Regions from separate parts of the Actinoplanes sp. NPDC049802 genome, predicted to be linked through region 1. Evidence: riboswitches for the same ligand, from Rfam matches in the RefSeq annotation. Region 1 holds a riboswitch; the other holds the start of a gene.
What was found. Region 1 has a riboswitch for cyclic di-AMP ahead of AB0I88_RS06785 (transglycosylase family protein). Riboswitches for the same ligand answer to the same signal wherever they lie in the genome.
Positions count from the first base shown of each region.

Region 1 (5,691 bases):
GGCGCTCCTCTCGGTCACCGCCGACCGTACCGCCGGGACGCGACGTTTCGCCGGCGATCATGTCGCGGCCCGGAACGGGCCTCCACGTACTCCCAGGTGTCCAGCACCGTCGGCCCGCGCGGCCCGGCCTGCTGGATCGGCGGCTCGGCGGCCGGACGATACCCGCAGCGGCGCGCCACCGACGTGCTCGCCGTGTTGCCCCGGTCGATCCGCAGCAGCAGCCGCCGCAACCCCAGCGTGTCGAACGCGTACCCGGTGAGAAGCGACAGTGCCGCCGACGCCAGGCCGCGCCGCCGGAACGGCCGCCCGACCAGGTAGCCCAGCTCCGCCTCGTGTGACTCGGACCGCACGTTGAACAACAGCACCTCGCCGAGCGGCGGCCCGCCGTCGGCGGTGATCGCGAGCTGGATCCGGCTGCCGCTGACCCGGCCCTGACGGGCCCGCCGCAGATAGGCGAGCCCGGCCTCCACATCGAACGGCGACGGCATCAGAGTCCAGCGGGCAATGTCCGGTTCGTCCAGCAGAGCGACCAGATCGTCGAGATCCTCGGAGCGCCATTCCCGCAGCACGACACCGGTACCCGCCAGCCTCAGCGGGTAGGGCAACGGGCTGACGGTCACCCCTGAATCGTGCCGGTAAGAACACCTTTGCGGCTAGTAGCGATCGACATGAAGGCCGTGAACAGTTCTTTACCGTCCCCCGGTCGGATAGCGGACACCGCTCTTGGGGACGCGGGGCCTCTTCGCCGGCCTCACCATCGAGCACCGGTACGAACCGGACGCCCCGGGCCCGGTGTTCAGCGGCCCGGGACACCGGCACGTCCTCGAGGTGATCGCCTGGTCAGAGCCGCTGGACGGTGATCTCCAGCCCGGCCGCGCGGAGCCGGTCGACCAGGGCGTCACCGATCCCGGTGGCGGGGGTGAGCACGCCGCCGGGTGACTCCGGCAGGCGGTCCCGGTCGAGGGCCAGCGCCAGGGCGGACTCGCCGAGCATCACGGCGGTCGCCGCGTACCCCGGATCGCCTTGAGCCTTGACCCGGGCGCGATAGCGCGCCCCCGACGTGGTCGTGGTGAAGATTTCCAGGGTGAAGTGGCCGTTGCGCCGGGCGTCCTCGCTCGGTCCGGTGCCCGGCGCCGGCAGGATCCGGTCCAGCAGGAACCGGGCGGGTGGCAGCGCGAAGCCGAGGACCAGGGCGTTCAGCCCGGCTTTGAGAGCCATCGCGGTGAACGGGCCGCTCACCCGCATCACCTCGCGGTAGCGGAACCGGCGACCGTAGGCCCAGTCGCGCAACGCGTTGCTGCGCCGCACCACCCGGGTGTTGTAGGACGCCATCACGAACGGCGCGAGGTGGCCGCGCAGGCCGGGATCCACTTCGGATCCGGGCAGCGACACCATGTCCGGTTGCCGTCCGAGATCCGGCTCGGCCGTCCGGTCCGGGCTCAGCGAGTACGGGCTCGCAGCGACCCGCCGCAGCCCGCGGTCCTTCTTCATGACGTCGACCTGGTGGCGCATCGAGTCGATGGTGCCGCCGCTGAAACCGCCGCGCGCCCGGATCACGACGAGCGTGGTGTCGGTCATCTCACCGGCGTCGTCCGCGCGCACCGCCGCATGCAGGACGTGAACGCCGATATCGGACGGGATCGAATCGAAGCCGCAGGAGTGGACGATCCGTGCGCCGGTGCGCTGAGCGGTCTCATGGTTCTCGTCGATGCTGTCCCGGGCGAACAGCACCTCACCGGTGAGGTCCACGTAGTCGGTACCGGTTTCGGCGCATGCGCGGGCCAGCGCGCGGCCGTACTTCGCATACGGCCCGACGGTGGTCACCACCACACGGGCGCGGCCGGCCATCGTGGTCAGCGCCGCCTCGTCGGCCGCGTCGGCGACCACGACCGGCCAGTCGACACCGAGGTCGCCCGCCACCTTCTCCAGTTTCGAGCGTGACCGTCCGGCCAGCGCGATGCGGGCGCCGGACGGCGCGTGTTCGGCCAGGTGGCGTGCGGTGAGCACGCCCACGAAACCGGTTGCGCCGTAAACGATCACGTCCAGTTCCCGCTGTGACTCGCTCATGGCTGCCGATTGTGCACCCTCGGTGGACCGTGCGCTCGCCGTGCACGCGGTCGAAGGCGCGGCGCGCCGAGATCACGACGTTATCCACACAAAGGAAGATCAAAGCCGCTAATTTGTGACTTACAACTCCATTGCCGCTGCACGGTCATGCCCGTCGGGCGCGGCGAGTAGGCAGCCCGCGATGCGGGCACCGTGGCCGGAACGCCGAGTCCTGCCGCTGGTCACGGTCCAGACGAACTCGAACGGCAAGGAGCGGGGGACCCAAGAGTTCCTCGGCGCTGATGCGCCTCGGGGTGAAGCCGCCACACCGGCGGCCGGGCACCTCTGCCCGAACCCGACAGCTGACCTCGTAGGCGTGGAGGACAAGCTCATGGTTCAGATCAGGAAACAGTTCCAACGGGTGGTCGGGCTCGTCGCGGCGAGCCTGGCCGGCGGCGTGGTCCTCGCCGGGCCGGCCGCCCCCGCTCAGGCCTCCGTCAACTGGGAGGCCATCGCGAACTGCGAGTCCGGAGGCAACTGGCGTATCAACACCGGAAACGGGTACTACGGCGGTCTGCAGTTCAGCCGCAGCACCTGGCGCGCCTACGGCGGCGGCCGGTACGCGAGCACCGCCAACCGGGCCAGCAAATCGGAGCAGATCGCCATCGCCGAGCGGGTGTTGCGGGGCCAGGGGATCAGGGCCTGGCCGCACTGCGGGCCCCGGCACGCCTACCGGCCGGCCGCGTCCCGGAAGACCCGGGTCGTCCGCACCTTCGCGCTCCGCTCCTCGGCCACCAGCACGGGGGGCACCTACGTGGTGCGCCGCGGTGACACGCTGGCACGGATCGCGGCCCGCCACGACGTCCGGGGAGGCTGGCGTGCCCTCTACCGCGCCAACGCTCGGGTCCTGGACAGCCCGCACCGGCTGCTCGTGGGGCAGCGGCTGAAACTCTAGAAAGTGGGCCCGGCGCGATTTGAACGCGCGACCTACCGCTTAGGAGGCGGTTGCTCTATCCACTGAGCTACGAGCCCGACGCCCTGAGGGTACCAGCAGGCGGGGTCCGGGTCGGCGCGGCCGACCCGGGCCCCGGGGAACTGCCGGCGGTGTCAGGCCAGGTCGAAGCGGTCCAGTTCCATGACCTTGACCCACGCCTTGACGAAGTCGGTGACCAGCTTCTCCTTGGCGTCGTCGCTGCCGTAGACCTCGGCCTGCGCGCGCAGGATCGAGTTCGAGCCGAAGATCAGGTCGGCCCGGGTGGCGGTCCACCTCACCTCGCCGGTCCGCCGGTCGCGGCCCTCGAAGGTCTCGCCCTCGGAGTCGGTGGCCGACCAGGTGAGGCCGAAGTCGAGCAGGTTGGCGAAGAAGTCGTTGGAGAGCACGCCCGGCGTCGCGGTGAAGACGCCGTGCTGCGAGCCGCCCGCGTTCGCGCCGAGCACCCGCAGGCCGCCGACCAGCACGGTCAGCTCCGGCGCGGTCAGCGTGAGCAGCTGCGCCTTGTCGACCAGTAGCGCCTCGGTGGGGCGGTTGTGACCCTTCGCGAGGTAGTTGCGGAAGCCGTCGTGGGTCGGCTCCAGCACCGCGAACGAGGCGGCGTCGGTCTGCTCCTCGGTCGCGTCGGTACGGCCCGGGGTGAACGGCACCTCGATGTCGAAACCGCCGTCCTCGGCGGCCTTCTCGACGGCCGCCGTGCCGGCCAGCACGATCAGGTCGGCCAGCGAGATCTTCGTGGCGCCACCGGCCGCGTTGAACTCGGCGCGGATGCCCTCGAGCACGCCCAGCACCTTGCTGAGCTGCGCCGGGTCGTTGGCCTCCCACTGGTTCTGCGGGGCCAGGCGGATGCGGGCGCCGTTCGCGCCACCGCGCTTGTCGGTGCCACGGAACGTCGACGCCGACGCCCACGCCGTCGCGACCAGCTCGGAGACCGACAGGCCGGAGGCGAGAACCTTGGCCTTGAGCTCGGCGACCTCGGCCGCGCCGACCAGTGCGTGGTCGACGGCCGGCACCGGGTCCTGCCAGATCAGCGGCTCGGACGGGACCTCTGGGCCGAGGTAGCGGGTGATCGGGCCCATGTCACGGTGGGTCAGCTTGAACCAGGCCTTGGCGAAGGCCTTGCCGAACTCCTCCGGGTTGTCGTGGAACCGCTTGGAGATCGGGCCGTAGACCGGGTCGAAGCGCAGCGCCAGGTCCGAGGTCAGCATCCGCGGCTCCTGCCGCTTCGACGAGTCGAACGCGTGCGGCACCAGGTCGGAGCCCGCGCCGTTCTTCGGGCGCCACTGGTGTGCGCCGGCCGGCGACTGGGTGAGCTCCCACTCGTACGCGAAGAGGATGTGGAAGAACTCGTTGTCCCAGCGGGTCGGGTGGTAGGTCCAGGTGACCTCCAGGCCGCTGGTGATCGCGTCGGCGCCGACGCCGGTGCCGAAGCTGCTCTTCCAGCCCAGGCCCTGCGCCTCGATCGGGGCGGCCTCGGGCTCCGGGCCGACGTGTTCGGCCGGGCCGGCGCCGTGGGTCTTGCCGAAGGTGTGGCCGCCGGCGATGAGCGCCACGGTCTCCTCGTCGTTCATGCCCATCCGGCCGAACGTGTCGCGGATGTCGCGGGCCGAGGCCAGCGGGTCGGGGTTGCCGTTCGGCCCCTCCGGGTTGACGTAGATGAGGCCCATCTGCACGGCGCCGAGCGGATTGGCCAGCTCCCGCTCGCCGCTGTAGCGGTTGTCGCCCAGCCAGGTGTCCTCGGAGCCCCAGTTGACGTCCTCCGGCTCCCAGACGTCCGCGCGGCCGCCGCCGAAGCCGTACGTCTCGAAGCCCATGCTCTCCAGGGCCACGTTGCCGGCCAGGATCATCAGGTCGGCCCAGGAGATGTTCTTGCCGTACTTCTTCTTGACCGGCCAGAGCAGCAGCCGGGCCTTGTCCAGGTTGCCGTTGTCCGGCCAGCTGTTCAACGGCGCGAAGCGCTGCTCGCCACCGCCCGCGCCGCCGCGGCCGTCGAAGGTCCGGTAGGTGCCGGCGCTGTGCCACGCCATGCGGATCATGAGCGGGCCGTAGTGGCCGAAGTCGGCCGGCCACCAGTCCTGCGACTCGGTCAGGATCGCGGCGATGTCCGCTTTCACGGCCGCCAGGTCGAGGCTCTGGAAGGCCTCGGCGTAGTTGAAGTCACCACCCAGCGGGTTGTGCGCCGGCGGGTTGTGGTGCAGCGCGCTCAGGTCGAGCTGGTTGGGCCACCAGTCGCGGTTCGACCGGCCGCCGTGGAAGCCGGAGCCGCCGTGTGCCACGGGGCAGCCGCCCTGGGCGGCCTTCTGCTCGAGTCGTTCCTGGGCGGCGAGTTCGTCTGCCACGAAATCCTCCGGGTAGCGGCGATGGGTCGGCGACGAGTCTGCCTTGCTTTTCTGGAATGAGTCAAGAAAACGAGAGGCGTTCAATCTCTCCCGGTGAAGTTCGAAGGTCACTCAAAGTGTCTTTGTGATGCCGTTCGGTGACTTGTAGTCGATCTGCTTTACCGGTGGGTAACAATGCCTCTACGTTCTGACGTCCGTACCGAAGTGGACGATGAACGGCTCGAAAATCCTTCTCCGAGTACTGCTCACAATGCCCTACCGTTACCTTCCTGAGAATCTTTCGTCATCAGCGGTACCTACGCTGCGGCGGATCAA
Region 1 covers NZ_JBFAMR010000006.1:168,801-174,491, reverse strand. The annotation lists gene AB0I88_RS06795 (GNAT family N-acetyltransferase) at 15-620, opposite strand; gene AB0I88_RS06790 (saccharopine dehydrogenase NADP-binding domain-containing protein) at 841-2,067, opposite strand; cyclic di-AMP (ydaO/yuaA leader) riboswitch at 2,288-2,438, shown strand; gene AB0I88_RS06785 (transglycosylase family protein) at 2,438-3,001, shown strand; tRNA gene AB0I88_RS06780 (tRNA-Arg) at 3,006-3,078, opposite strand; gene katG (catalase/peroxidase HPI) at 3,154-5,376, opposite strand.

Region 2 (5,691 bases), on a different contig from region 1:
TGCCGATCGTGATCGCCCTAGCCGTCGCCACGCTCGGCTGGTGGGTGGGCACCGGATCGGGCTGGACGGCCGCGTTCACCGCCGCCGTCGCCGTGCTGATCATCGCCTGCCCGTGTGCGCTCGGCCTCGCGACGCCGACGGCGCTGCTGGTCGGCACCGGCCGCGGCGCGCAGCTCGGCATCCTGATCAAAGGCCCCGAGGTCCTGGAGTCGACCCGGACCGTGGACACCGTCGTGCTCGACAAGACCGGCACCGTGACCACCGGCCGGATGAGCCTGGTCGACGTGGTCCCCGCCGCAGGCGTCGACCGCGAGCAGCTGCTGCGGCTGGCCGGGGCGGTCGAGGCCGCCTCCGAGCACCCGATCGCCCAGGCGATCGCCGCCGCAGCCGCCGACAGTGCGCCGCTGCCGCAGGTGACCGGGTTCGCCAGCACCGAGGGCCTCGGCGTGACCGGCACCGTCGACAGCCACAGCGTGCACGTCGGCCGCCCGGCGCTGCTGCGCCAGGCCGGGCTGACGGTGCCCGCCGACGTCGAGCAAGCCGTCGCTACTGCCCACACCGCCGGGCAGACCGCCGTGGTCGCGGGCTGGGACGGTCAGGCCCGCGGCGTGCTCGCTGTCGCCGACACGGTCAAGCCGACCAGCCGCGCCGCCGTGGCCCAGTTGCGGGCGCTGGGCCTGTCGCCGGTGCTGCTCACCGGGGACAACGAGACCGTCGCCCGGGCGGTGGCGGCGCAGGTCGGCATCGACGAGGTGATCGCTGAGGTGCTGCCTGCCGACAAGGTCGATGTGGTCAAGCGGCTGCAGGAGCAGGGCAAGGTCGTGGCGATGGTCGGTGACGGCGTCAACGACGCGGCCGCTCTGGCTCAGGCCGATCTGGGGCTGGCGATGGGCACCGGCACCGACGCCGCGATCGAGGCGTCCGACCTGACGCTGGTTCGCGGTGACCTGATGGCCGCCGCTGACGCGATCCGCCTGTCGCGGCGCACCCTGCGCATCATCAAGAGCAACCTGTTCTGGGCCTTCGCCTACAACGTGGCGGCTCTGCCGCTGGCCGCGGCCGGCCTGCTCAACCCGATGATCGCCGGAGCGGCGATGGCGTTCAGTTCGGTGTTCGTCGTCGCCAACAGCCTTAGGTTGCGCCGCTTCACCAGCATCACGAAGTAGGACGTACGACAGCGCCGCCTGCACCCCCGCCAAGGACGGGTGCCGGCGGCGCTGTTCGATGCCCGAGCAAGACGCACGCGGGCATGCGCGTGGTCAGACCAGGCGCCGGACCACGTGGTTCTTGCTCCAGATCTTCTGCTTGGTGACCGTCTTGCCGGTTCGCGGCGCGGCCCACATCTTGCCGCCACCGGCGTAGATGCCGGCGTGCGTGCCCTTCGTGCCCTTACGGATGACGATCAGGTCACCGGGGCGGGCCTGGGACTTGGCGACGGCCTTGCCGTACCGCTGCTGCAGGTGGGCCTTGTGCGGCAGCTTCTTGCCCGCCGCCTTCTTGTACACGTACATCGTGTAGCCCGAGCAGTCGAACCGCTTGGGGCCGGACGCACCGAACTTGTACTTCTTGCCCTTGTGCTTCGCCGCTTCGGTCAGGACCCGGTTCGCGGCCGCCTTGGACTTGGCGGCCTGGGACGCCGCCGCCTTGACGGTGATGCCGGTCTGGCTGAACGCCACGCTGGTCTGCGAGGACACCTGTGTGGTGGCGACCGTCGCGGCGGAGGCGGACTGCGGTGTGCCGAGCCCGCCGGTCAGGAGACCGAGACCCACGGACAGGGCGATAGCGCCGACTCCCAGGGTACGGGCGGGCCGGCTCAGGGTGCTTACGCGCACGGTGAAGGAATCCCTCCGGCACGCCTGCGAGGTTAGCTGTCGGATTCGGGCGCGAAGGTTGCCCGGCCGCACGCTGGCGGCTTCACCCCAAGGTCCTCATGTCCCGGTCGCCGCAGTGCGGCGTGCCGGTCGAGGACCGCTCGTGGTTCCCCCGTCCCTGCCCCCGATTGCCTCATGACTCGTCATGCGGGTTGTGCCGACGGACCGGGGCAGGGCTCGGCGTGGTCCAGGTCGGCACGACCGGCGAGCCTGTGCCCGCCGCCCCTCCTTGATAGCCCAGTCGGCGCCGATCCCGGCTCCCGGAGATGATTACACTCAGTGATTGGCGTGCCGAGACGTGTCCGATTTGGAAGACCGGTGCGAGGTTTGTCGACACGGGCTGCTCATACATGATGGACCCAGGGTGGTTTTGATCTGTGAAAGGGAACACTCGATCTCGTACGTGGTAGCTGTGGGTGGCCCCGGCATTGTTCCCCGGTTTGTCGCGCCCGAGGCGACTGCCGGTCGGTTGATCGTGGCCGACCGTCCGACGCTCGTCGCCCGAACCGACGGCTATCCCTGAATTTGGGGGTCACCGGGTGGGCGCCCGGATGGTGTCCGTTGCGGCGACGACCGCACCGGAAGGCGGGCCCTGCAGCGATGCAACCGAGCCGCAACCACCAGACCTTTCAACCGGCCGTGCCGTCGAGCGATGAGGCAGACCCGATCAACCGCATCGTCCGACGATGGAGTCGGCACTAATCAGGGCGGCCATCGGCGTTCGAGAATCTGCGAGGAGGCAAGATGTGAACAACATCTTCGTCCTGTCTGCCCTGGGCGCGGACACCTCGCCCAGCGGCGGGCGTGCCGGGAGGCTGATCACCGCGCTCGTGGCGCTGGCCCTGGCCGGGGGCTTGAGTCTCGCTGCCGCGCCCGCGCACGCGGCAGCCCCGTCGGCGCAGCAGCAGGCGATCGCGGGCGGCTACACCGTTTCGCCGGCCGCCGGCAGCGGCTTCATCCGAGCGGCGCTCGGCGCCGATGCCACCACCGCGGCCTTCCAGGACCGTCTGGACCGCGCTTTGCAGCACATGCTGGACACCGTGCTCGGCCCCGGCCGTTCGACGGTCACCACCAACGTCGAACTCGACCTCGACCAGGTCGTGACCTCCCGCACCACCTACCAGCAGGATCCGTCCGCCGGTGCCCTGTCCGAACGGATCAGCGAGCGCTCCTACATCGGCGACAACGGCGGCACCCGGTACGACAGCAGCAGCGCGTCGCGCGTCAACGCCCTCGACGAACTGCACGAGACCCGCCGTGAAGCCCCCGGCGACATCATCAGACTGAGCGTCGCCGTCCTCGTCGATGAAGCCGCCGCGGCGAACCTCGACCTGGCTCAGGTCCGTGAACTCGTCGCCGTAGCCGCCGGTGTTGGTGCCGGCCGCGGCGACCGGGTGACGGTCGCCGCCATGCCCATGCGCACCGCTACAGCCACTCCCACCGACAACGCCGTCGCGCAGCCCGGCACCGCATCCCCTGCCGCGCTACGGACGGCACTCATCGCCGCGGTTCTGATCCTGTTGACCTGTGCCGCGCTGCTGGCCGTCGGCAAGCAACGGCGCCGGGCCGCGGCGGCCTCGGCGGCAGCCGACCGGCGAGAGCTGCTCCGGGCCCAACTGCACGTCCAGCGCACTCCGGTCCCGGCTGCGGCAATCGCTACTGCCTTCGACGAGGACAGGCGACAGCAACGGGCGGTCGGGTCGGTCGACCCGGCGCAGGCCGCGCAGCAGCTGCGAGAATGGATCGGCCCCGGCCGGTAGGAACGGGCGGCCGACTCAGGACTTCACGAGGCGGGCGATCGCCGCGCTCGCCTCCTTGATCTTCGCGTCCACGTCGCCCTCCGCCGCGGCGTGGACCACGCAGTGCTTCAGGTGGTCCTCGAGCAGGCCGACGGCTACCGCGTGCAAGGCGCTCTTGGCGGCCGAGATCTGGGTCAGGATGTCGATGCAGTAGGTGTCCTCGTCGACCATCCGCTGCAATCCGCGGATCTGCCCCTCGACCCGCTTCAGCCGGGCCATCAGCGCCTGTTTCTCCGCCGAATACCCGTGCGGCCCGGCCGGTTTCGCCTCACTCATTCCGTGCAAGATACCCGGCACCGGTATCAGCCTGTCTCGGCTGCGGACCCGTCCCGGCAGTCGCCGCGCCCGCTGGAGTGACCCGGCGGCCACCGAGCCGTCGATGTCGTAGCCTGGCCCGGTGACCGGACCGTGCCAGCCGACAGCCCCGTGGCTGCTGCGCTGGCTGCTGATCGTGGTCACCCTTGCCGGTGTCGGGCTCGTGCAAAGCACACACTGCGCCGACGGACCGATCGGCGCGCACTACGTGGGACACGCGCCTGCCGCCGAACACCATCACGACGTTTCGGATCACGGCGTGGCGGCGATCGGGCAGCACGTCCCGGAAGGCCGGACGGCAGACACTACAGCCGGGCACTGCGAGGTCAGCGCTCCCGTCGCCGAACCCGCCGTGCGAGCCGGCACCGTCGCGCTTCCGGCGCTGACCGCCTGTGCCGACAACAGCGCAGCCGGCACGACGATGCCACCAATGGCGTCCCGGGCACCTGCTGTCGCCCTGACCCAACTCGGTGTAAGCCGCATATAGGACACCGCGCACGCATACGCATCCCGATATCGCCGGATGCGTGCTCGTGCCTGCCCGGCGGCCCGGCATACGTGGCCGTCACGCCCCCGCCCGGCGGTGGTGTCCACCTGTTCCCTGCGCGGAAAGCCGAACCCTCGTGAACCTTCACGCCCTCCCCGCTGCCCTGCTCACCCATCAGCGCCAGCGCCAGTCCCAGCGGCATCGCTCGAGCGGCGGCCGCCACCTGCCGGACGCGGGGGCGCTGCCGTGACCGAGACCCTGCCGCCGCTGCGCACCACCCACCTGTTCGACGCCGCCGGGGGACGGTGGTGCTTCGACCTGTGGGACGGGACCGGCCGGCCGGTCGTCTTCATCCCCGCGGTGCTGTTCGACCGGACCTGCTGGTGGCCGACCGCGGCCGACCTGCGCCCGTACGCCACCGTCGTCGCCGTCGACCTGCCCGGGCACGGCGGTTCGCCCGGCCGGGACCGTTACGAACCCGACGATCTCGTCGACGATCTGGCCATGCTCATCGACAGCCTGCAACTGCGGCGCGCCCCGGTGATCGTCGGGCACGGCGCGTCAGCGACGCTGGCGGCCCTGTTCGCGGCACGCTACGCCACTCGCGCCGTGGTAGCCGTCGACCCGATCCCCGCCACGGGCCTGTGCGCCGACGTCGACACCTATCTGCGCGGCCTGCGGCTCACCGAGATCCCCGGGCAATATCGCGGCCTCGTGCGAACCTCGCATGACCCGCGCCTTTTGGCCGCCTATGCGACCGGTCTGCGGCACCGGCGCCCGGCGACCGCCACGATCGGCGTCACCCCTACCCGGCTCGCCGTGTACAGCCGGCCACCGTCCGAGCCCGAGACGGATCCGCAAGCCGCCGACACGTGGCGACAGGAGGTCTACGACGTTCCGGGCAGATTCGCCTCCCTCGCCGCAGGCCGCAGGTTCATCACCGACCTGCGGGCACTGCTGTGACGCGGCACTGGGGGCATGTCGAGCTGGTCGCCCGCGCGCAGCGCCGCTGATCGGCGGAAATGAGGACGTCCCTTGGCGGGAGAGCGGACGGCGTGCCCTCCCGCCAAGGCCGTACTGACGCCTTCGGTCAGCGCACCAGCTGATAGCCGGCTGCGGCGACGGCCGCAGCCACGCTGTCATCGTCGAGCGTCTCGGCGCTGGTCACCGTGACCGTGCCGGTGGCGACGTCGACGCTGACGTCACGCACGCCGGGAAC
Region 2 covers NZ_JBFAMR010000070.1:8,425-14,115, reverse strand. The annotation lists gene AB0I88_RS32835 (heavy metal translocating P-type ATPase) at 1-1,166, shown strand, start outside; gene AB0I88_RS32830 (C40 family peptidase) at 1,260-1,832, opposite strand; cyclic di-AMP (ydaO/yuaA leader) riboswitch at 1,839-2,027, opposite strand; gene AB0I88_RS32825 (flagellar M-ring protein FliF C-terminal domain-containing protein) at 2,618-3,631, shown strand; gene AB0I88_RS32820 (metal-sensitive transcriptional regulator) at 3,647-3,946, opposite strand; gene AB0I88_RS32815 (hypothetical protein) at 4,068-4,472, shown strand; gene AB0I88_RS32810 (alpha/beta hydrolase) at 4,719-5,435, shown strand; gene AB0I88_RS32805 (heavy-metal-associated domain-containing protein) at 5,563-5,691, opposite strand, start outside.
Region 2: it holds a riboswitch for cyclic di-AMP, as region 1 does, so the genes downstream of both, AB0I88_RS32830 (C40 family peptidase) here and AB0I88_RS06785 (transglycosylase family protein) in region 1, are expected to answer to the same signal.